3 regions of the Streptomyces sp. MAI_2237 genome follow, and region 1 is predicted to be linked to each of the others. Evidence: riboswitches for the same ligand, from Rfam matches in the RefSeq annotation. Region 1 holds a riboswitch; each other region holds the start of a gene.
The links. Region 1 has a riboswitch for S-adenosylmethionine ahead of thrC (threonine synthase). Riboswitches for the same ligand answer to the same signal wherever they lie in the genome.
Positions count from the first base shown of each region.

Region 2: it holds a riboswitch for S-adenosylmethionine, as region 1 does, so the genes downstream of both, LN251_RS30270 (amino acid ABC transporter permease) here and thrC (threonine synthase) in region 1, are expected to answer to the same signal.
Region 3: it holds a riboswitch for S-adenosylmethionine, as region 1 does, so the genes downstream of both, LN251_RS05120 (aminotransferase class V-fold PLP-dependent enzyme) here and thrC (threonine synthase) in region 1, are expected to answer to the same signal.

Region 1 is NZ_JAJPGQ010000003.1:453,355-461,065, reverse strand. Features, by position in the region: gene LN251_RS12295 (alpha,alpha-trehalose-phosphate synthase (UDP-forming)) at 1-345, opposite strand, end outside; partial or broken gene LN251_RS12290 (glucosyl-3-phosphoglycerate synthase) at 409-1,352, opposite strand; SAM riboswitch class I at 1,522-1,676, shown strand; gene thrC (threonine synthase) at 1,695-2,984, shown strand; gene LN251_RS12280 (MoaD/ThiS family protein) at 2,981-3,256, shown strand; gene LN251_RS12275 (cold-shock protein) at 3,699-3,905, shown strand; gene groL (chaperonin GroEL) at 4,266-5,888, shown strand; gene LN251_RS12265 (NADH:flavin oxidoreductase) at 6,062-7,180, shown strand; gene LN251_RS12260 (carboxylesterase/lipase family protein) at 7,306-7,711, shown strand, end outside.
Region 2 is NZ_JAJPGQ010000005.1:440,781-448,491, reverse strand. Features, by position in the region: gene LN251_RS30295 (ABC transporter ATP-binding protein) at 1-352, shown strand, start outside; gene LN251_RS30290 (aliphatic sulfonate ABC transporter substrate-binding protein) at 395-1,453, shown strand; gene LN251_RS30285 (LLM class flavin-dependent oxidoreductase) at 1,450-2,778, shown strand; gene LN251_RS30280 (putative leader peptide) at 2,922-3,032, shown strand; gene LN251_RS30275 (glutathione S-transferase C-terminal domain-containing protein) at 3,256-4,119, shown strand; SAM riboswitch class IV at 4,185-4,293, shown strand; partial or broken gene LN251_RS30270 (amino acid ABC transporter permease) at 4,618-5,590, shown strand; gene LN251_RS30265 (amino acid ABC transporter ATP-binding protein) at 5,587-6,384, shown strand; gene LN251_RS30260 (ABC transporter substrate-binding protein) at 6,457-7,485, shown strand; gene LN251_RS30255 (GNAT family N-acetyltransferase) at 7,576-7,711, shown strand, end outside.
Region 3 is NZ_JAJPGQ010000002.1:62,616-70,326, reverse strand. Features, by position in the region: partial or broken gene qcrA (cytochrome bc1 complex Rieske iron-sulfur subunit) at 1-932, shown strand, start outside; partial or broken gene qcrB (cytochrome bc1 complex cytochrome b subunit) at 929-2,564, shown strand; gene trpD (anthranilate phosphoribosyltransferase) at 2,703-3,767, shown strand; SAM riboswitch class IV at 3,845-3,961, shown strand; gene LN251_RS05120 (aminotransferase class V-fold PLP-dependent enzyme) at 4,083-5,444, shown strand; gene LN251_RS05115 (Lrp/AsnC family transcriptional regulator) at 5,464-5,745, opposite strand; gene LN251_RS05110 (rhomboid family intramembrane serine protease) at 5,742-6,476, opposite strand; gene LN251_RS05105 (hypothetical protein) at 6,630-6,869, shown strand; gene LN251_RS05100 (NYN domain-containing protein) at 6,906-7,711, shown strand, end outside.

The DNA of each region.
Region 1 (7,711 bases):
GTCGAAGGCCGGCTCCAGGGGCGTCTGGTACAGCATGTGGTGGACGAACCAGAGCACGGAGTTGGCGATGCCGTTGTACGCGTCGGCGTGCACGTCCGCCGGGACGTCGAGCATCCGCACGCCGGGCTCGCCCTCCCCGCGCCGCACGGCCTCCCGGTCGCCGTCGGAGAGCGCGGAGCACACCCACAGGGCGCCCGCGTCGGGACCGATCGCCGACAGGCCGGAGACCAGCCCGCCGCCGCCCCGTTTGGCGGCGAGCGAGCCGTCCTGCTGGAGTGCGTACGAGACCGGGCCGCGGTTGGACGCGACCAGCACCTGGTGGGCAGCGCCGTGCGAGGAAGCCATACGCCTCAACGTAGCCCGGTCCGCAAACGCATAAACGTGACGACCGCCCGGTCCGGGTATGCCCTACGCCACCTTGCGGCTCGCGTACTCCGCGATCTCCGCCATCGGCGGCCGCTCCTCCGTGTCCACGGAGTAGGTGCGCGGCTCGAAGCCGTCCGCGCCCCGTTCGAACTGGGTGAGGGAGGGGCGGACGAGGTGACCGCGGGCCAGCCGGAGCTGGGCCGTGCGGTAGATCGCCGCCGCCATCCGGCCGAGGGCCTGGCCGTCCTGGTGGCGGTGTTTGCGGACGCCGACGTCGACCTGGGCGAGCGCGTCGAGGCCCACCAGATGCAGGGCGTCGACCAGCATGCCCAGCTCGACTCCGTACCCGACGGGGAACGGCAGCTGCTCCAGCAGTCCGCGCCGGGCCGCGTACTCGCCACCGAGCGGCTGCACGAAGCCGGCCAGCTGCGGCCAGTGCATGTTGAGCAGCGGGCGGGCCATCAGCTCGGTGACCCGGCCGCCCTGTCCCTGCCCTCCGGCGAGGGGGCGGTCGTACATGCCCTTGACCAGGTCGATCCCGGGGTCGGTGAGCAGCGGGCCGACGATCCCGGAGACGAAGTCGGAGGAGAACTCCTTCAGGTCGGCGTCGATGAAGCAGACGATGTCCCCGGAGGTGACCAGCAGCGAGCGCCACAGGACCTCGCCCTTGCCGGGGACCGTCGGGATGCGGGGCAGGATGTCGTCGCGGTGCACGACCCGCGCGCCGGCCGCCGCGGCGACCTCGGACGTGCGGTCGGTGGACCGGAGTCGACGACCACGATCTCGTCGACGAGCGGGACCTGCTGCATCAGGTCGTGGCGGATGATCGCGACGATGTCGCCGACCGTCTCCTCCTCGTTGAGCGCGGGCAGCACGACACTGACCGACTGGCCCGTGCGCTGTTTCGCGGCGAGGATCTGGTGCAGCGGGCGGTCGGTGACGGACCAGGAGTGGGTGCTCAGCCAGCGCTCGACTTCTTCCAGCACGTAGGCGGCTCCTCTGCGCTCTCTGGGCGAAAGGACCAAGATGTGATCCATCTCGCGGTTCGGACGGCTATCTCAACTGTCCTGGCCTTCGGTTACAGTCTTGAACAACGCTGATGACCATCGCATGTCGGGGGTCGTCTCGTGTTCAACGAGTTCAACAACCACATACCGCTCATCCAGAGGGGCAGAGGGATACGGCCCGATGAAGCCCCGGCAACCCTCCAGCCGGTCTCGTAGATCACTGTTGATCATTCCGCGAGGCTCCCGGCTAGGGAAGGTGCCAAATCCGTCTCACGGCGAGATGCGTCGTGAGGAAGATGAGGAGAAAGGGCCTCGCCTCACATGGCTGCGCAGACTGTTGCAAGCACCACCGACTCCACGACCGTAGACCTGGGCCCCGCCTCGGCGCTTTCCTGCCGCGAGTGCGGTCACCGGGTGCCGCTCGGTCCGGTCTTCGCCTGCGAGGAGTGTTTCGGCCCGCTCGAGATCGCCTACGACTTCTCGGCCTACGACACCGAGGAACTCCGCAAGCGCATCGAGGCGGGACCCGCGAACATCTGGCGCTACGCGCCGCTGCTGCCCGTCCCGGCGGACGTGGCGGACAAGCCGAACATCAACCCCGGCTGGACCAAGCTCGTCAAGGCCGACAACCTGGCGCGCGAGCTGGGGGTCACCGGCGGACTGTACGTGAAGGACGACTCCGGCAACCCGACGCACTCCTTCAAGGACCGCGTCGTCGCCCAGGCCCTGGAGGCCGCGCGCGCCTTCGGCTTCACCACGCTCTCCTGCTCCTCCACCGGCAACCTCGCGGGCGCCGTCGGCGCCGCCGCGGCCCGCGCCGGCTTCCGTTCCTGCGTGTTCATCCCGCACGACCTGGAGCAGGGCAAGGTCGTCATGGCCGCGGTCTACGGCGGCGAGCTCGTCGGCATCGAGGGCAACTACGACGACGTGAACCGCTTCTGCTCCGAGCTGATCGGCGACCCGGCGGGCGAGGGCTGGGGGTTCGTCAACGTCAACCTGCGGCCGTACTACGCGGAAGGGTCCAAGACCCTGGCGTACGAGATCTGCGAGCAGCTCGGCTGGCGGCTCCCCGACCAGCTCGTGGTCCCCATCGCCTCCGGCTCCCAGCTCACGAAGATCGACAAGGGGCTGCAGGAGCTGATCAAGCTCGGGCTCGTCGAGGACAAGCCGTACAAGATCTTCGGCGCGCAGGCCGAGGGGTGCTCGCCGGTCTCGGTCGCCTACAAGGCGGGCCACGACGTGGTCCGGCCGCAGAAGCCGAACACCATCGCCAAGTCGCTGGCCATCGGCAACCCGGCCGACGGGCCCTACGTCCTGGACATCGCGCGCCGCACGGGCGGTGCCGTGGAGGACGTGAACGACGAGCAGGTCGTCGACGCGATCAAGCTGCTGGCCCGCACCGAGGGCATCTTCGCCGAGACCGCCGGCGGCGTGACGGTGGGCGTGACGAAGAAGCTCATCGAGAACGGCGTGCTGGACCCGGCTCTGACCACCGTCGTGCTGAACACCGGCGACGGCCTCAAGACCCTCGACGCGGTGGCCGGCACCGGTCTCACCGCCACCATCCGTCCGAACCTCGACTCCTTCCGAGAGGCTGGCCTCGCATCATGAGCGTCAACGTCCGCATCCCCACCATCCTGCGCACCTACACCGGCGGCCAGGCCGAGGTGAGCGCCGAGGGGGCCACCCTCGCCGAGGTCATCGCCGACCTGGAGAAGAACCACACCGGCATCGCCGCCCGTGTGCTGGACGACCAGGGCAAGCTGCGCCGCTTCGTCAACGTGTACGTCAACGACGACGACGTGCGGTTCGAGCAGGGGCTGGAGACGGCGACCCCGGACGGGGCGGGCGTGTCGATCATCCCGGCCGTCGCCGGCGGCTGACCGAATGACCGATCATTACCTTCGGTAATGTCGGTTACGAAGAGTTCATCGAATTGCCCCCTCCGTGAGAGAAGCGGAGGGGGCAATTCAGTGTGGTTGAGCGCGGTACAGTTGGGGAACGCGCTGCTGATCTCCGGATCGGGAGCCCGGAATTCCTGCCGCAGGCCCGTCGAGATGCAGCCAAAGTGCGCATGTCTTTCGCGGCTTTTGTTCCCTTTATGGGGCCCGACTTGCCCTGAATTCGGCCGAATTCTCACTACATTCCGGACCCCTTCCGTCCAGAATTCTCGTCCGATTGACCTGTTGCAGACGGCAGTTGGGCAGATACATTCAGCCGCGGTCGACGCGTTCCGGCGCACGCCCCCAAACCGTGGGGGGTGAGGTCTGACCCGGATCCGCGAAGTGCGGGTCCGTGCAAGGGCCAGTAATAGGGGAGTTAGGCATGGCTCAGGGCACCGTCAAGTGGTTCAACGCGGAGAAGGGGTACGGCTTCATCGCGGTCGACGGTGGTGCGGATGTTTTCGTCCACTACAGCGCCATCCAGATGGACGGGTACCGCACCCTGGAAGAGGGCCAGCGGGTCGATTTCGAGATCTCGCAGGGCCAGAAGGGGCCGCAGGCGGACATGGTCCGACTGGCGACCAGCTGAAGCACGCGCCGGGCAGATAGCAGCGTCGTTCTTCTTTTCTTCGGAGGGCTCGTACCCCATGGGGAGTCATGGGTGCGGGCCCTCCGGCATGTCCGCACTCCGGCGCGGCCCGGCGCGCTCCGCCGGCGTCCCTCCACCTGGCGTCCGCCGGGACCGGTCCGCGGGAGGCGCTTGCACTCGGCAGGGGCGAGTGCTAATCATTGGCGTTAGCACTCTGAAGGTGAGAGTGACAAAGAAGGACCGGGTCGGTGAGGCCCGCAGGCCGGGTGGGGCAAGGAACCCACGGGTCGGCGAGCCGTCCGTCGCGGGCGCGGGCGCGGTCCGAAGGAATCACCCCCAGTCCTGGAGGGACCACTTCACATGGCCAAGATCATCGCGTTCGACGAGGAGGCGCGGCGCGGCCTCGAGCGCGGCATGAACCAGCTCGCGGACGCCGTGAAGGTGACGCTCGGCCCCAAGGGCCGCAACGTCGTCCTCGAGAAGAAGTGGGGCGCCCCCACGATCACCAACGATGGTGTCTCCATCGCCAAGGAGATCGAGCTCGAGGACCCGTACGAGAAGATCGGCGCCGAGCTGGTCAAGGAAGTCGCCAAGAAGACGGACGACGTCGCCGGTGACGGTACGACCACCGCGACCGTTCTCGCCCAGGCCCTGGTCAAGGAGGGCCTGCGCAACGTAGCCGCCGGCGCCAACCCGATGGCCCTCAAGCGCGGTATCGAGAAGGCCGTCGAGGCCGTCTCCGGTGCCCTGCTCGAGCAGGCGAAGGATGTCGAGACCAAGGAGCAGATCGCTTCGACGGCCTCCATCTCCGCCGCCGACACCCAGATCGGCGAGCTCATCGCCGAGGCCATGGACAAGGTCGGCAAGGAAGGCGTCATCACCGTCGAGGAGTCCCAGACCTTCGGTCTGGAGCTGGAGCTCACCGAGGGTATGCGCTTCGACAAGGGCTACATCTCGGCGTACTTCGCCACCGACATGGAGCGTATGGAGGCCGTCCTCGACGACCCGTACATCCTGATCGCCAACTCCAAGATCTCCTCGGTCAAGGACCTGCTCCCGCTGCTGGAGAAGGTCATGCAGTCGGGCAAGCCGCTGCTGATCATCGCCGAGGACGTCGAGGGCGAGGCCCTGTCGACCCTGGTCGTCAACAAGATCCGCGGCACCTTCAAGTCCGTCGCCGTCAAGGCCCCGGGCTTCGGTGACCGCCGCAAGGCCATGCTCGGCGACATCGCCATCCTCACGGGTGGCGAGGTCATCTCCGAGGAGGTCGGCCTCAAGCTGGAGAACGCCACCCTCGACCTGCTGGGCAAGGCCCGCAAGGTGGTCATCACCAAGGACGAGACCACCATCGTCGACGGTGCCGGCGACAGCGACCAGGTCGCGGGCCGCGTGAACCAGATCCGCGCCGAGATCGAGAACAGCGACTCGGACTACGACCGCGAGAAGCTGCAGGAGCGCCTGGCGAAGCTCGCCGGCGGTGTCGCGGTCATCAAGGCCGGTGCCGCCACCGAGGTGGAGCTCAAGGAGCGCAAGCACCGCATCGAGGACGCCGTCCGCAACGCGAAGGCCGCCGTCGAGGAGGGCATCGTCGCCGGTGGTGGCGTGGCCCTGCTGCAGGCCTCCCAGGTCTTCGAGAAGCTGGAGCTCGAGGGTGACGAGGCGACCGGCGCCAACGCCGTGCGCATCGCGCTCGAGGCCCCGCTGAAGCAGATCGCCGTCAACGCCGGCCTCGAGGGCGGCGTCGTGGTGGAGAAGGTCCGCAACCTCACCCCGGGTCACGGCCTCAACGCCGCGACCGGCGAGTACGTCGACCTGGTCAAGGAAGGCATCATCGACCCGGCGAAGGTCACGCGCTCTGCCCTGCAGAACGCCGCCTCCATCGCCGCGCTCTTCCTCACCACCGAGGCCGTCATCGCCGACAAGCCGGAGAAGGCCGCCGCGCCCGCCGGTGGCGGCATGCCGGGCGGTGACATGGACTTCTGATCGACCTGCGGTTGATCGACGTCCTTACGGAGGGCGGCACTTCCTGCTCCGGCAGGGGGTGCCGCCCTTCGGCGTGTCCGGGGTCACAGGCCGGCGGGAAATGCGCTGACGCGTGCGGCGGTTGACGTGGGAGCAGTGTCTATGCGTATGCACATACCGAGGAGTTTCCCCGCGTGACCGCCACCACCTCCCGCGCCGCCGAGATCCTGTCCCGGCCCACCGCGATCAACGGCCTGACCGTCCCCAACCGCATCGTGATGGCGCCGATGACCCGCCAGTTCTCCCCGGGCGGCATCCCCGGCGAGGACGTCGTCTCGTACTACTCCCGCCGCGCCGCCGCCGGGGTCGGTCTGATCGTCACCGAGGGCACCTACGTCGGCCACGAGTCGGCCGGGCAGAGCGACCGCGTCCCGCGCTTCCACGGCGAGGAGCAGCTCGCGGGCTGGCGGAAGGTCGCCGAGGCGGTGCACGCGGCGGGCGGCACGATCGTGCCGCAGCTGTGGCACATCGGGATGGTGCGCGAGCAGGGCGACCCGCCCTTCCCCGAGGCTCCCGCCGTCGGGCCCTCCGGCCTGGTCACCGCCGGTGCCGAGCCGACCGGCCGGGCGATGACCCAGCGGGACGTGGACGACGTCATCGGCGCGTTCGCCGAGGCCGCCGCGGCCGCCGAGCGCATCGGCTTCGACGGCGTGGAGATCCACGGCGCCCACGGCTACCTGGTCGACCAGTTCCTGTGGGCCGGCACGAACCGCCGCACGGACGCCTACGGCGGTGACCCCGTCGCCCGGACGAAGTTCGCGGCGGAGATCGTCGCGGCCGTACGGGAGACCGTGTCGCCCGAGTTCCCGATCATCTTCCGCTACTCGCAGTGGAAGCAGCAGGACTACACCGGGCGGCTGGCCGAGACCCCCGAGGAGCTGGAGGCGATCCTCACCCCGCTGGCGGCGGCCGGCGTCGACGCCTTCCACGCCTCCACCCGGCGGTACTGGCTGCCCGAGTTCGACGGCGCGGACCTGAACCTGGCCGGCTGGACGAAGAAGCTGACCGGCAAGCAGGTGATCACGGTCGGTTCCGTCGGGCTCGACGGCGACTTCCTCCGCGGGTTCGCGGGCGAGGGGTCGCCGGTGCGGGGCATCGACGACCTGCTGGACCGGCTGGAGAGCGAGGAGTACGACCTCGTGGCCGTGGGGCGGGCCCTGCTGCAGGACCCGCAGTGGGCGGCGAAGGTGCTGTCCGGCCGCTTCGAGGAGCTGCTGCCCTACGACGCGGCGGCGCTGAAGTCCCTGAGCTGAACGGCGCGTTCGCGCCGTCCGCCGACCGCGGGCGGCGCTCGGCCCGCAGGCCTGCTTGATTTCGGCAAGCCTGTTCGTTTGAGTGGACCGGCAGCCTTGCATCCGCCACCCGTGAGGAGCCCACGATGACGACAGCGGACGGTCCGGTCGTACGCACCGCAGCCGGTGCGGTGCGCGGACGGCAGGAGGACGGGCTGGCCGTTTTCCGGGGCGTCCCGTTCGCCGAACCGCCGGTGGGCAAGCTCCGGTTCCAGGCACCCCGGCCCGTGCGGGCCTGGGACGGGGTGCGGGAGGCGTACGCGTTCGGGCCGCCGCCCCCGCAGGACCTCGGCATCCAGGGCCGCAAGGGCGAGCTGGACGTGCCCGACGGCGACGACTGGCTCACCGTCAACGTCTGGACCCCGCGAGCCGATCCGGCCGAGCCGCGCCCGGTGATGGTGTGGATCTACGGCGGCGCCTACAAACTGGGCCACTCCGGCAGCCCCGGCTACGACGCCCGGCGCATCGCGCGCGACGGCGACCTGGTCGTCG
Region 2 (7,711 bases), on a different contig from region 1:
GGAGCTCTCCGGCGGTGAGGCCCAACGGGTCTCGCTGGCACGGGCGTTGGTTTCCGAGCCCGAACTCGTGCTGCTCGACGAGCCGTTCGCGGCTCTCGACGCCATCACCCGGCTGCGCATGCACGACCTCGTACGCGCGCTGCGGACCAGGCATCAGGCGGCCATGCTGCTCGTCACCCACGACGTCGACGAGGCGATAGCCCTGGCGGACCGCATCGTCGTCATGAACAACGGCCGCATCGGCACCTCGCACGAGGTGCACCTCACCGCCGCCGACCGTGAGGCGAGCGTCGCACGCGAAGAACTGCGCGCCCGGCTCCTGGAAGACCTCGGCCTGGCCGGCCGGCACTGACTGTCCGAACACCTTCACCCAGCACAGAAAGCACGACAACCCATGCGAACAAGACCCACGAGACTCATCGGCGCCGTCGGCTCGCTCGCTCTGGCGAGCAGCCTCGTCGCCTGCGCAGGATCGTCGTCGGACACCTCCGCGCCGCTGAGCAACGCCGTCAATGCGAGTGACGCCAAGCACCCCGAGTGGAGCAAGTACACCTTCACCATCGGCGACAACGGCGGTGACGGCAGCCAGGAACTGGCAGCGGTCACCGGCGTGTTCGCCAACGCGCCCTACAAGGTGAAGTTCGCCCGCTTCACCTACGGTCCGCCGCTCGTGCAGGCCGCCGCATCCGGCGACATCGACCTCGGCAGCGTCGGCGACGTACCGCCGATCACCGGCGCCGCAAAGGAGTACGGCTTCAAGGTCGTGGCAGTCAACCGCTCGCTCACACCCACCCAGTCGAACGAGAACATCATCGTGCCGAAGGGCTCGCAGCTGAAGACGGCCGCCGACCTCAAGGGCAAGAAGATCGCCGTCCCGCAGGGCAGTTCGGCCCACGGTCTGGCCCTCAACGCCCTGAAGAGCGTCGGTCTCACCCCGAAGGACGTGAAGCTGGTCTTCCTCGATCCGGCGGCTGGTGCCACGGCGTTCAACACCGGGAAGGTGGACGCCTGGTCGATCTGGAACCCGCAGTCGGCCATCGCGGTGAAGAACGGCGCGCGGATCCTGGTGAAGGGCCTCCCGCCCATCGACCAGACGAGCAGTTACTACGTCGCGAGCGACAAGTCGCTGAACGACAAGACCAAGCGGGCGGCTCTGACAGACGTACTGAGGAGGCTGTCGCGAGAGTTCGCCTGGGCCGTCAGGAACCCCGACAAGTACGCGCAGGCGCTCTCGAAGGAGCAGGGCATCCCGCTGGCCGACGCCAAGGCATCCGTGGCCGCTTACTCGAATCGGGTCACCCCGGTGGAGCAGCCGGACATCGAACTGGAGCAGAAGCTCGCCGACGCCTTCCTGGAGGCGGGGCAGATCACCAAGAAGGTCGACGTCCCGTCGATCGTCGACAACCTCCTCCCTGCCGGTTACGACAGCTCGAAGCTGAGGGGCACCTCATGAGCGCGGGACAGCGGCGGCTGCACCTGAATGCCTTCCTCATGGAGGGGGGCCACCACGAGGCGGCGTGGCGCCTTCCGTACAGCAACCCCCGCGCCGACTTCGACCTGCGGCACTGGATCGAACTGGCACAGCTCGCCGAGAGCGCCAAGTTCGACTCGCTGTTCCTTGCCGACGGTCCGGCCCTCATCGGCACCGGCGAGTTCAGGCCGCCGGGCCAACTGGAGCCGCTGACGCTACTCACCGCACTGTCGCAGGCCACCAGCAGGATCGGGCTCATCGCGACCGTGTCGTCGACGTACAACGAGCCGTACAACCTCGCCCGCCGGCTCGCGTCCGTCGACCACGTCAGCGGCGGCCGGGCCGGCTGGAACATCGTCACCTCGGCGGGAGCCGACGAGGCCGCCAACTTCGGCCTCGACAACCGCCCCGGCCACGCCGAACGCTACGCCCGCGCCGACGAGTTCCTGAAGCTCGCCAAGGCGCTGTGGGACAGCTGGGAGTCCGAGGCCGTCCTCGCGGACAAGGTAGCGGGACGCTACGCCGACCCCGCCCGGCTGCATCGGGTCGGTCATGACGGCACGTACTTCAGGGTGGCCGGACCGCTCAACGTCGAACGCCCGCCGCAGGGCTACCCGTTGCTCGTCCAGGCGGGCTCCTCGGAGGACGGCAAGGACTTCGCCGCCCAGCACGCCGAGGCCATCTTCACCGCCCACACCACGTACGAGCGCGCCGCCGCCTTCTACGCCGACATCAAGGCACGCACCAGTGCCGCCGGGCGTGAACCGGAGGGTGTGATCGTCCTTCCCGGCATCGTCCCCTACATCGGATCGACCGAGGAGGAAGCCCGCGCGCTCGCTCGGCGGTTCGACGAGCTGCGTATCCCGGAGTACGGGCTGCGCCAGTTGGCGGCGGTCTTCGAGACCGATCCGTCGGTCTTCGAACTCGACCGTCCGTTGCCGGAGTTCATCCTGGCGAGGCCGAAACTGGAGGGTTCGCAGAGCCGGTCCGATCTGATCATCGACCTGGCGGTGCGCGAGCGGCTGACGGTCCGCGAGATCATCTCGCGGCTCGGCGGCGGCCGCGGGCACTTCGAGTTCGTAGGGACGCCCGAGCAGGTCGCGGACACGATCATCGGCTGGTTCGAGGGCGGCGCGGCGGACGGCTTCAACATCATGGCCCCGGCGCTGCCGTCCGGCCTGGCGGCCTTCATCGAGCACGTCCTGCCGATCCTGCGGAGCAAGGGTCTGTTCCGCGAGGAGTACGAGGGCACGACACTCCGCGAGCACTACGGCCTTCCCGTCCCCGCGAACCAGTTCCATGGCTGAGCCGCGGGCAACCTGGCCGGCCGGGTGTCCTGGCGAGTATGTCGCCGTCCATCGGGATGTCCGCGATGCGGGACGGCCCTCTTGACGTCCGCGGCCCGTGGATCGACACTCGGTAAGGAATCCTAGTGAACAGGTAGGGAAACATGAGGCGGCTTGATGGGGTCACCGTCCGAGTGAGCCGTTCGCCTCTGCTGACCTCCCGGCGTCACATCGACCTGCTCCGCGTCTGCAGCGCACTCGGCCCCATGGGCTGACCTGCGCACCTGCCACGCCGCCGCCTCCCACGCAACGTCGTGCCGTTCGGCGTGCCCAGGTGAGCCCCGCTCCGGGGTTCCGTCGTCGCACCCCCGTAGCCCCCGGCGGGCCCGGCACCGAGTGCCGGGCCCGCCCTCCGGGCCGAGGAGGATCCGGCCACAGGGCCCAGCCCGATGTCGCATCCGCCGCGCGTTACTTCCGCGCCCGCTCTCGGGGAGAGTCATGACCGTCACATCGCCGGCCGCCCATGTTTCCGTCCGGCCCGCGCCCGCCTTCCGCGGTCGCATCGGCAGGGACGCGCGCAGCGGCCACTACGCCGTGCCAGGCCGCTACCGGCTCCATCTGTCGACTGCGTGTCCCGACGGCCTGCGCATCGCCGTCACCCACACCCTGCTCGGCCTGGACACCGTCTGTCCGGTGACCTTCCTCCCCGCCGTCCCTGACTGTCCCGAGGGCGGTCACTCGGCCCTGCTCCCGCTGTACGAGGCGAGCGCGCACCGCTACCGCGGGCCGGCCGCGGCGCCGGTGCTCAGTGACGGCTGGTCCGGGCGGATCGTCAGCACCCACGACCGGGACATCATGCGCGACCTCGCCCACCGCTTCGACACCGGCGGCTCCTCGCTCTACCCGTGCGGCGCGGAGTCGGAGATCGAGGCCGTGGAGCGGTTGTGCGTGGAGGGGATCGAGGGGGCGGCGCAGCGGGCCGGGGCCGTGGGCGGGGAAGCGACGGAACGTGACAGGGCACTGGCCACGCTGCTGCAGACCCTCGGAGCCCTCGACCGCTGGCTGGTCGACCGCGCCTACCTGATCCGCGGCGAAGTCACGCTCGCCGACGTCGAGTTGTGGGTCGCTCTGGTCCGGCTCGACACCGTGCACCGGCACCACCTCGACGCCGCCGCGATCCAGCGCATCGCCGGCCACCCGGTGCTGTGGTCCTACGCCCGCTGTCTGACCGCCCACCCGGCCTTCGGCGCTCACCTCGACCTCGACGGCATCGACCGCCGTCACCACTCCCAGTGTCGCGGGCTGGAGGCAGCAGGATCGGCCGTCCAGATCCTCGACTGGGCGGCACACTCCGCCCGTTAGCCGTTCCACCTGGTGGACCGGCGTTGACATACGTTCGGGCCATTGTCTTAACTACGGCCCAGAACGGTCATGAGTGTCAGCGACAAGCCCTGGCTTGCTGACCGGCAACCCTCGCACCGCGGTGGGGTGCCCCAGGTGACGACCCGGCCGATGACCCATCGGCAAGCGCGAGGCCCCCAGGGCCGGAACAGTGACGGTGACGCCATGTACGCAGCTCCCAGAACGGCCGCACGCCGTTCCCAGGGCTGCGTACGGACGTACGCGAACATGCTTGTCGCCAACCGCGCCGTCGATCTGCTCCGCGTCAGCAGCGCACTGTGTACCGCACCGGGCCGTGCCCGCTGTCGGGGCTGACACCTCCCCGCAGCTCCCGCACCCCCTGACGAACACCGCCCGCGCGGTGTGCCGTTGCCCTCCCCACCCCCGGCCTCACGCAGCCGTGTGCGACCCCGCATGCCGCCGCGCCTCCGGGGTGTGCCCACGACTCCGGAGCCCACCATGAGCGAACCCCCAGGCGCCACTGCCCGAGGCGCCCGCCACCACCGAACCGCCCAAGGCCCTCACCGCCCAGCGGGTCCAGCCACTGAGGCGCCCGGGGCGCTGGATCGCCACCGCGGTCGTCCTGGTCCTGGTCGCCCAGTTCGTCCACGGACTGGTGACCAACCCCTTCTACCAGTGGGACCGCTGGAACTACTGGTTCCTGCGGCCGACCATCTTCGACGGCCTCCTCATCACCCTCGAAGTCGCCGCTTACAGCGCCCTGTTGGGCCTTGCCGGCGGTGTCCTGCTCGCTCTGGCGCGGCTGTCGAAGAGCCCGGTGCTGCGCGCCGTCAGCTGGACCTACGTCTGGGCGTTCCGCTCCATCCCGCTCATCGTGGTCCTGATCTTCCTCTACAACTTCAGTGCGCTGTACAAGACGTTGAGCGTCGGCATCCCCTTCGGGCCGGCCTTCTTCTCCTTCGACGAGTCGAAACTCGCCACCGACATGGTCGTCGCCGTCGTCGGCCTCAGTCTCAACGAGGCCGCCTACGCGGCCGAGGTGGTGCGCGGCGGCATCCTCTCCGTCGACCAGGGCCAGCACGAGGCGGCCGCGGCCCTCGGCCTGCCCAAGGGCTACCAGTTCCGCAGAATCGTCTTTCCGCAGGCGCTGCGCTCCATCATCCCCAACTACGTCAACCAGTTGATCGGCCTGATCAAGGGCACTTCGCTGGTCTTCTACGTCTCGCTGCTGGACCTGTTCGGCTCCGCGCAGACCATGGGCTCCACCTACCCCGGCGACATCGTGCCGCTGCTGCTGGTCGTCACCGTCTGGTACCTGATCCTGACCAGCGTCGTCTCCGTCATCCAGTTCTACGTCGAGCGGTACTACGCCCGCGGCGCCACCCGCAGCCTGCCGCCGACGCCACTGCAGAAGCTCCGCACCGGTCTCACCGACCTGCGGGCCCGAATCCGCCGGGAGGCCGCCGTATGACCGCCAAGACCGCCGACGCCCCGGCGGACGTCGAAGCCGCCACCGTCGAGGTCCACGACGTGCACAAGTGGTACGGCAGCCACCGGGTCCTGGACGGCGTCGACCTGACGATCCGTCCCGGCGAGGTCACCGTGATCCTCGGCCCCTCCGGCTCCGGCAAGTCCACCCTGCTGCGGCTCGTCAACCACCTGGAGAAGCCCGAGATCGGCCACGTCAGCATCAACGGCGAGCCGATCGGCGTGAAGCGGCACGGCGACCGGCTGAAGGAGCTGAGCGAGCGCGCCATCCTCACCCAGCGCGGACGCATCGGGTTCGTCTTCCAGAACTTCAACCTCTTCCCGCACCTGACGGTCCTGGACAACGTGGCCGCGGCCCCGGTCGCCACCGGCCGGCTCGGCAGGCCCCAAGCCCAGGAACTGGCCCGCGAACTCCTCGTCCGGGTCGGCCTCGCCGACAAGACCGGCGCCTACCCGCGCCAGCTCTCCGGCGGCCAGCAGCAGCGCGTCGCCATCGCCCGCGCCCTGGCGCTGCGCCCCGGAGTCATCCTCTTCGACGAGCCCACCTCCGCCCTGGACCCCGAACTGGTCGGCGAAGTCCTCGCCGTCATCCGGGACCTGGCCTCCAGCGGCACCACCCTCGTCATCGTCACCCACGAGATCGGCTTCGCCCGCGAGATCGCCGACCGGGTCGTCTTCATCGACGGCGGCAAGATCATCGAGCAGGGGCCGCCCTCCGAGGTCCTCGACACACCACGGCACGAGCGGACCAGGGACTTCCTCAGCAAGGTCCTGTGACCCGCCGCCCCCACGACCTCCCCCCCCCACGCCACCACTCTCATCACCGCCCCTGAGCGACAAGGAACGGCCATGCGCACCCACTTCACCCGACGCAGCCTGATACGCGGCATCACCACGGCGACCGCCGTCGCCTCCCTGGCCACCGGGCTCGCCGCCTGCGGTGGCGACAGCGACGCGGCCACCACCACCGACACGGCCGCCACATCCGGCGAGGTAGTCATCGGCCAGGTCTCCAACGGCGCCGCCCAGCAGACCGCAATCAAGGTCTCCGAGGTCAAGTCCATCAGCGCCGAACTGCCCGCCGCCCTCAGAAAGAGCGGCAAGCTGGAGATCGGCATCGGCGCCCTGCCGGCCGGCTTCCCGCCGCTGGCCTACGTGGGCAGCGACCAGAAGACCCTCACCGGCGCGGAGCCCGACTTCGGCCGCCTGGTCGCCGCCGTCCTCGGACTCAAGCCCGAGGTGAAGAACTCCACCTGGGAAAACCTCTTCGTCGGCATCGACAGCGGCAAGGTCGACGTGGCCTTCTCCAACGTCACCGACACCGAGGAACGCAAGAAGAAGTACGAGTTCGCCTCCTACCGCCAGGACAACCTCGCCTTCACCGTGCCCAAGAAGAGCACCTGGAACTTCGGCGGCGACTACGAGAACCTCGCCGGCAAGACGGTCTCCGTGAGCGCCGGGACCAACCAGGAGAAGATCCTGCTGGAGTGGAAGACCAAGCTGGCCAAGGAGGGCAAGAAGCTCACCGTCAAGTACTTCCAGGACAGCAACAGCGTCTACCTGGCCCTGTCCGGCGGCAAGATCGACGCGTACCTCGGCCCCAACCCCGGCATCGCCTACCACAACCGGCAGACCGCCAACACGCCCAACGCCACCCGTACAGCTGGTACTTACTCCGGCGCCGGAGCGAACCTCCAGGGGCTGATCGCGGCCACCGCCAAGAAGGACAGCGGCCTGGCCAAGCCCCTCGCCGACGCCATCAATTACCTGATCAAGAACGGTCAGTACGCCGAGTGGCTCAAGGCCTACAACCTCTCCAACGAGGCCGTCGCCAAGTCCGAGGTCAACCCGCCCGGACTCCCGCTCGACAACTCCTGACCACCGCGTCCCGGGGACTCCACCACCCATCTCGCGGTGGCGTCCCCGGCACGCCGGACACCCCGAGCCGCACCCGGAGACCGCCACGCCATGTCCGTCACCACCGCCGAAGCCACGTCCTCGCACGTCCTGGACAACCCCGCCTGGGCCGCCCTCACCGGACCCCACGCCCACTTCGCCGAACGCATCGGCCACGCCGCCCGCTACCGCCAGGACGTGGCCCCCT
Region 3 (7,711 bases), on a different contig from region 1:
CCAGGACATCGACGAGCGGGCCGCCCGGCGGTCCGAGCGCACGGTGGCCATGCTGTTCACGGTGTCGATGCTGGCCACGATCGGCTTCATCGCCTCCTACGTGGCGATCCCGCACGACAAGGCCATCTACGTCTTCCCGATCGGCCACATCAACGCGCTGAACTTCGCGCTCGGCCTGACCCTCGGTCTGGCCCTGTTCGCGATCGGCGCGGGCGCGGTCCACTGGGCCCGCACCCTGATGTCCGACGTGGAGATCGCCGACGAGCGGCACCCGATCGAGGGCCTCGCCCGAGGTCAAGGCCAAGGTCATGGCCGACTTCAAGCAGGGTGCCAAGGAGTCCGCGCTCGGCCGTCGCAAGCTGATCCGCAACACGATGTTCGGCGCGCTGGCCCTGTTCCCGCTCTCCGGCGTCATGCTGCTGCGCGACCTCGGTCCGCTGCCGGGCACCAAACTCCGCCACACGCTCTGGTCCAAGGGCAAGCTCCTCGTCAACATGAACACCAACGAGCCGCTGCGTCCCTCCGACGTCGCCGTCGGCTCGCTGACCTTCGCCAAGCCCGAGGGCCTGGAGGAGAAGGACGAGAACTTCCAGACCGAGATCGCCAAGGCGGCCCTGATGATCGTCCGGCTCCAGCCGGAGAACATCAAGGACAAGCAGGAGCTCGACTGGTCCTACCAGGGCATCGTCGCGTACTCGAAGATCTGCACCCACGTCGGTTGCCCGATCTCCCTGTACGAGCAGCAGACGCACCACGTGCTGTGCCCCTGCCACCAGTCCACCTTCGACCTCTCCGACGGTGCCCGGGTGATCTTCGGCCCCGCCGGTCACGCCCTGCCGCAGCTGCGCATCGGCGTGAACAGTGACGGCTACCTCGAAGCGCTCGGCGACTTCGAGGAGCCCGTCGGTCCTGCCTTCTGGGAGCGCGGATGAGCACCAACCAAAACACCGAGGCCCGGCGTGGCAAAGCGCCGGCCGGCGAGCGCGTCGCCGACTGGGCCGACGGCCGGCTGGGGATCTACTCCCTGGCCAAGTCCAACATGCGCAAGATCTTCCCCGACCACTGGTCGTTCATGCTGGGTGAGGTCTGCCTCTACAGCTTCATCATCATCATCCTCACGGGTGTGTACCTGACGCTGTTCTTCCACCCGTCGATGAACGAGGTGGAGTACCACGGCAGCTACATCCCGCTGCAGGGCCAGATGATGTCCGAGGCGTTCAACTCGACCCTGCACATCTCCTTCGATGTGCGCGGTGGTCTGCTGATCCGGCAGATCCACCACTGGGCCGCGCTGATCTTCCTCGCGGGCATGTTCGTGCACATGATGCGCGTGTTCTTCACCGGCGCGTTCCGCAAGCCGCGTGAGGTCAACTGGCTGTTCGGCTTCCTGCTGTTCGTCCTGGGCATGTTCACCGGCTTCACCGGCTACTCGCTCCCGGACGACCTGCTCTCCGGCACCGGTGTCCGCTTCATGGAGGGCGCGATCCTGTCCGTGCCGGTCGTCGGCACGTACCTGTCGTTCTTCCTCTTCGGCGGCGAGTTCCCGGGCGGCGACTTCGTGGCCCGCTTCTACTCGATCCACATCCTGCTGCTGCCGGGCATCATGCTCGGCCTGGTGGTCGGCCACCTGATCCTGGTCTTCTACCACAAGCACACGCAGTTCGCGGGTCCCGGAAAGACGAACAACAACGTCGTCGGCATGCCCCTGCTGCCGGTGTACATGGCGAAGGCCGGCGGCTTCTTCTTCCTGGTCTTCGGTGTCATCGCGGCCCGTCGCGGCGATCGCCTCGATCAACCCGATCTGGGCCATGGGCCCCTACCGTCCGGACCAGGTGTCCACCGGCGCCCAGCCCGACTGGTACATGGGCTTCTCCGAGGGCCTGATCCGTACGATGCCGGGCTGGGAGATCAACCTCTGGGGCCACACGCTCGTCCTGGGCGTGTTCATCCCGCTGGTGATCTTCCCGCTGGTCCTGGTCGCGATCGCGGTCTACCCGTTCATCGAGGCCTGGGTCACCGGCGACCGGCGCGAGCACCACATCCTGGACCGTCCGCGTAACGCCCCGACGCGTACCGCGTTCGGTGCCGCGTGGATCTCCTGGTACTTCGTCCTGCTCGTCGGTGGCGGCAACGACCTGTGGGCCACGCACTTCCACCTGTCGATCAACGCGATCACCTGGTTCGTGCGGGTCAGCTTCTTCGTGGTGCCGGTGCTCACCTTCGTCGCCACCAAGCGGATCTGCCTCGGCCTGCAGCGCCGGGACAAGGACAAGGTGCTGCACGGCCGCGAGTCCGGCATCATCAAGCGCCTGCCGCACGGTGAGTTCATCGAGGTGCACGAGCCGCTCAGCCAGGAGGCGCTGCACACCCTCACGGCGCACGACCAGTACAAGCCGCTCGAGCTCGGCCCGGCGGTCGACGAGAACGGCGTCGAGCGCAAGGTCAAGGGCTCCCAGAAGCTGCGCGCCAAGCTCAGCGAGGCGTACTACGGCGAGGAGTCGCAGATTCCGAAGCCGACCGTCGAGGAGTACAAGGAGATCACGAGCGGCCACGGCCACCACTGATCGCTGCGCTCGCCACGCGCACCCGAGGGCCCCCGTCCGATCTCCGGACGGGGGCCCTTCGCGATGCCCCGGCCTGGATAGGGTGGGCACACACTGCGTCACATCCACGACATGTCTACGACCATCAGGAGCGGCCCCATGAGCGCTGTGACCCCCGCTGGAGGCGACACCGCGGCGGGCCGTTCCTGGCCCGTGCTGCTGAACGGCCTGCTGACCGGCAGGGACCTGTCCACCGACGACACCGCCTGGGCGATGGACCTCATGATGCGCGGCGAGGCGACCGACGCGCAGATCGCCGGCTTCGTGGTGGCGATGCGGGCCAAGGGCGAGACGGTCGAGGAGATCAACGGCCTGGTCCGCACGATGTACGAACACGCGAACGTCATCGAGGTGCCGGGCCCGACCGTGGACATCGTCGGCACCGGCGGCGACGGCGCGAAGACGGTGAACATCTCCACCATGTCGTCGATCGTCGTCGCGGGCACCGGCGCGCGGGTGGTCAAGCACGGCAACCGCGCCGCGTCCTCGGCGTCCGGGGCGTCCGACGTCCTGGAGAAGCTGGGCGTCAACCTGGAGCTGCCCGTGAAGCGGGTCCCCGAGGTCGCCCAGGAGGCTGGGATCACCTTCTGCTTCGCCATCAAGTTCCATCCGGCGCTGCGCCATGTGGGCGCCGCCCGCGGCCAGTTGGGCATCCGCACGGTGTTCAACGCGCTCGGCCCGCTGACCAACCCCGCCAAGGTGCGGGCGCAGGCGGTGGGCGTGGCCGATCCGCGCATGGCGCCGATCGTGGCCGGGGTCTTCGCCGAGCGCGGCAACTCCTCCCTGGTCTTCCGCGGCGACGACGGTCTCGACGAGCTGACGACGACGGCCACGTCGCGCGTGTGGATCGTCCGGGACGGCAAGGTCACCGAGGAGTCCTTCGACCCCCGTGACGTCGGCCTCGACCTGGTGCCGGTGGAGGCGCTGCGGGGCGGGGACCCGTCGTACAACGCGGAGGTCGCCCGGCGGCTGCTCGACGGCGAGAAGGGCCCCGTACGGGACGCCGTCCTGCTGAACTCGGCGGCCGCCCTGGTGGCGCTCGAGCCGACGGAGGCCCCCCTGGCCGACCAGCTGAGGGCCGGCATGGCGAAGGCCGCCGAGTCCATCGACTCCGGCGCGGCCAAGCGGGCACTGGAGCGCTGGGTGGCGGCCAGCAACGCCTAGGACGGGTGCCGAGCGCGGTCCCGTCATCCGGACACGGGTTGCGGGACCGCGATCACTTCCCGTACGTTCCTGTACCAGGTCATGAGTGACAGTCATGAGGCCCCGGCCGACTGTCCGGCAACCCTCCGTCCGTGGCGGGGTGCCCCGGGTGAGGACCAGGCCGTAGGCACTGAGGTCTACGGCAAGCGCGGACCCCTCGCACACCAGGGGTCCTGGTCTCCGAGGGAGTCTTCCGTGAGCAAGCGAATGCGATAGGGCGCCGAGCCCCGCCTCCGCACGCCCCTTTTCACTCTTCTCTTGTCACGGGAGTTTCCCATGTCCGTCTCCACCGCTGCCTCCACCCAGACCGTTTGCACCCATCTGCCCGTTCTGGGCAGGGATGTCACCGTCCCGCTCGTCACCGGTGGCGAGGTGACCTACGCGGCGCTCGACTACGCCGCCAGCGCGCCCGCCCTCCAGCGCGTCTGGGACGACGTCGCGGCCTACGCCCCGTACTACGGCAGCGTCCACCGCGGTGCCGGCTACCTCTCCCAGCTGTCCACCGACCTCTTCGAGAACGCCCGCCGGACCGTCGCCGAGTTCCTCGACTGCCGCGCCGACGACCAGGTGGTCTTCACCCGCTCGACGACGGACTCCCTCAACCTCCTCGCCCGCGCGCTGCCCGCCGACTGCCGGGTCTTCGTCTTCGAGACCGAGCACCACGCGAGCCTGCTGCCCTGGCAGGACGCCCACGTCACCTACCTCGACGCCCCGCGCACCCCGGCCCAGGCCGTGACGACCCTGGAGCGCGCCCTCGCCGAGCGCGACCCGCGCGGCCCGGCCCTGGTCTGCGTCACCGGCGCCTCGAACGTCACCGGGGAGCTGTGGCCGGTGCGCGAGCTGGCCGCGGCGGCCCACGCGCACGGCGCCCGCATCGTCCTGGACGCCGCCCAGCTCGCCCCGCACCACCCCGTCTCCGTCCGTGACCTGGACGTCGATTGGGTCGCCTTCTCCGGCCACAAGCTGTACGCCCCGTTCGGGGCGGGGGTGCTGGCCGGCCGTGCCGACTGGCTGCGCGAGGCCGACCCCTACCTCGCGGGCGGCGGCGCCAGCCGCAAGGTCACCCGGCGCGAGGACGGGGGAGTGGATGTGGAGTGGCACGAGAGCGCGGCCCGCCACGAGGCCGGCTCCCCGAACGTCATCGGCGCCTACGCCGTCGCGTCGGCCTGCAAGGCCCTCACGGAGGCCGGCTTCGACTCCCTGGTGGCCCGCGAGCGGCACCTGATCGGCAGGGTGCGGGCGGGACTGGCCGAGGTCCCGCAGGTGAAGGTGCTCTCCCTCTTCGGCGACGACGCCGAGCGGGTCGGCGTCATCTCCTTCGTCGTCGAGGGCTGGAACAGCTCCCACTTCGCCGCCGCCCTCTCCGCCGAGTACGGCATCGGTGTCCGCGACGGCCTCTTCTGCGCCCACCCCCTGGTCCGCACCCTGCTCGGCTCCGCCCCCCGGGCGCAGGGCGAGTGCGGCGCTCCCGAGGCCGCGCCTGGGGAGAAGTCCTTGAACGCGATCCGGGTGAGCTTCGGCGCGGGCACCCCGGACGAGCACGTGGAGCGCTTCGTCGGCGCCGTGAAGGAACTGGTGAGCGCCGGCGCGAAGTGGACCTACCGGACGCAGGACGGCCGCTGCGTGCCGGCGGTCTGACCGGGTCGGCGGACGGCGCTCAGGAGTCGAGGCCGATCGCGAACGCCGCCTCCAGGTCGTGCTGGGAGTAGGTGCGGAACGCGACGTGCGTGTCCGTGGCCTCGACACCGGGGATCTTGCTGATCGAACCCGGGATGACCTCCGCCAGGTCCTCGTGCCGGCGCACCCGCACCATCGCGATCAGGTCGTAGGTGCCGGTCACGGAGAAGACCTCGCTGACGGAGTCCAGCCCGGCGATCCGCTCGGCGATCTCGGGGATCCGGTCCACGCTGGTCTTGATCAGGACGATCGCGGTGATCACGGCTGGTTCTCTCCCTCGGGGGCCGGAGCTGGGGCGGCCCTCACTTTAGTCGTACGGCGCACACCCGCCCACGCGCAGACGAAGCCCAGCCCGAAGCCCAGCAGGTGCGCCAGGTACGCCACCCCGGGCCCCTGCGGGGCCCGCCCCGCCGCCAGCCACTGCAGGCTCACCCAGAAGGGCAGCACGACCCAGGCGGGGAAGCGCAGCGGGAGGAAGAAGAGGAACGGGAGCAGGCTTGTGACCCGGGCCCCGGGGAAGAGGTACAGGAAGGCGCCCAGGACCGCCGAGACCGCCCCGGACGCGCCGACCAGCGACTGCCCGGACGCGGAATTGGCCGCCGCGTACCCCAGCAGGGCCAGGTAGCCGCAGGCGACGTAGAAGACGGTGAACCGCACGCGGCCCATGCGTTCCTCGGTCATCACCCCGAAGACGAACAGGAAGAGCATGTTGCCCAGCAGGTGCACCCAGCTGCCGTGCACGAAGAGGGCCGTGGCGGGCGTCAGGGCGGCCCGGGGAGAGCCCGCGAAGAGCTCGGCCGGGACCACGCCCCAGCGGTGGAAATAGGCGCGCTGCGCGGCGAGGATCGCGTCGCCGGAGCCGTAGGCGGGATTCAGGCCCGCCGCCGGGCCGGCCACGAAGACCAGGCAGCACAGCGCGATCAGCGCGTAGGTCACCGGCGCCGAGGGACGCCGGAACGATCTGCTGACGGTCGTGCTCCGGTTGCCGATCATGGACAGAGCATGACGTAACAGGATGCAGCAGCACAGACCGCCTCGCCGCCGTGGACGGACCAGCGGCGGGTCGCCGCCAGGCCTTAGGGTTACGGCCACACGTGTCAGGGAAACTGGCGCGTCACGGACACTAGAAGGAAGAGCACAGTCACGATGACGGTTCCCCTGCCGACCGCCACGACGCGGTGGCGCTGCACCCTCTGCGGCAACCTCACGCGTTTCGACGTGACCCGCTCGTCGAAGGTCGTCGAGTACGTCCACCTCGACCTCGCCGGTGAGCCGAAGATCGAGGAGCGCGAGGTGGTCAGTGAGACCATCGAGTCGGTGCGCTGCCGCTGGTGCAACGCCGTGGATCAGGTGGAACTCGTGGACAGGCCGGGCGCCGACTCCTGAGCGGAGCGGCCTCGCACAGGTGATGGGGTGTGACGGATGGTGGAGACACAAGGCGGGGGGCCGGGCGACGGCGCCGCCGAGGTGCTCGACCGTCCGCTGCCCGACGGCGTGCGCCGCAGAGTCGTGCAGATCGTCTCCGACGGCTTCGGCTCGCTGACCGTCGCCGAACTGCCCGCACAGCTCAGGCAGTACGCCCGGTTCGCCCCGAACCGGCGGGCCAAGTTCGCGGGCAACGCCATGGCGGCCGCGCTGGAGACCGAACCGCTGTTCAGGCAGCGTATCGGAGAGAAGCTGAGAGAGGCCCAGCCGGAGCTCGCCGGCGCCCTCGACTCCGGCTCGCCGCCCCCGGCCGCGGATCCGCTCGACGTGGCGGCCGCGGCCTATGTGCTGCGCCCCGCGGGCTGGGTGAAGCTGGTGACCGCGGCCGGCGAGGAGGCCCAGCGGGCCGACGCCGAGCGCGCCGACGAGGAGAGCCGGGCCGAGCTGGAGCGGCTGCGCGAGGAGCTCGCCGCCGCCCGCGACCAGACGCGCGCCGAGACCGAGCGGCTGCGCCTGGAGCTGGAGTCCGCCAAGAAGGAAGCGGAATCGCTTCACCGCAAGCTGCGGGCCGCCCTCAGCGACGTCAAGCGCGGCGAGGCCGCCCTGCGCAAGGTGCAGGGCGAGATGGAGGCCGCGCGCGCCGAGGGGCAGGCGCAGGTGTCCCTCGCCGAGACCGAGGCCCGGCGGCTCAAGGCGCGGCTCGGGGAGGCCGAGGCGGCCCTGGAGGCCACGCGCAAAGCAGCGCGGGAGGGGCGCAGTGTCGAGGACATGCGCGTCCGTCTGCTTCTGGACACCGTTCTGGA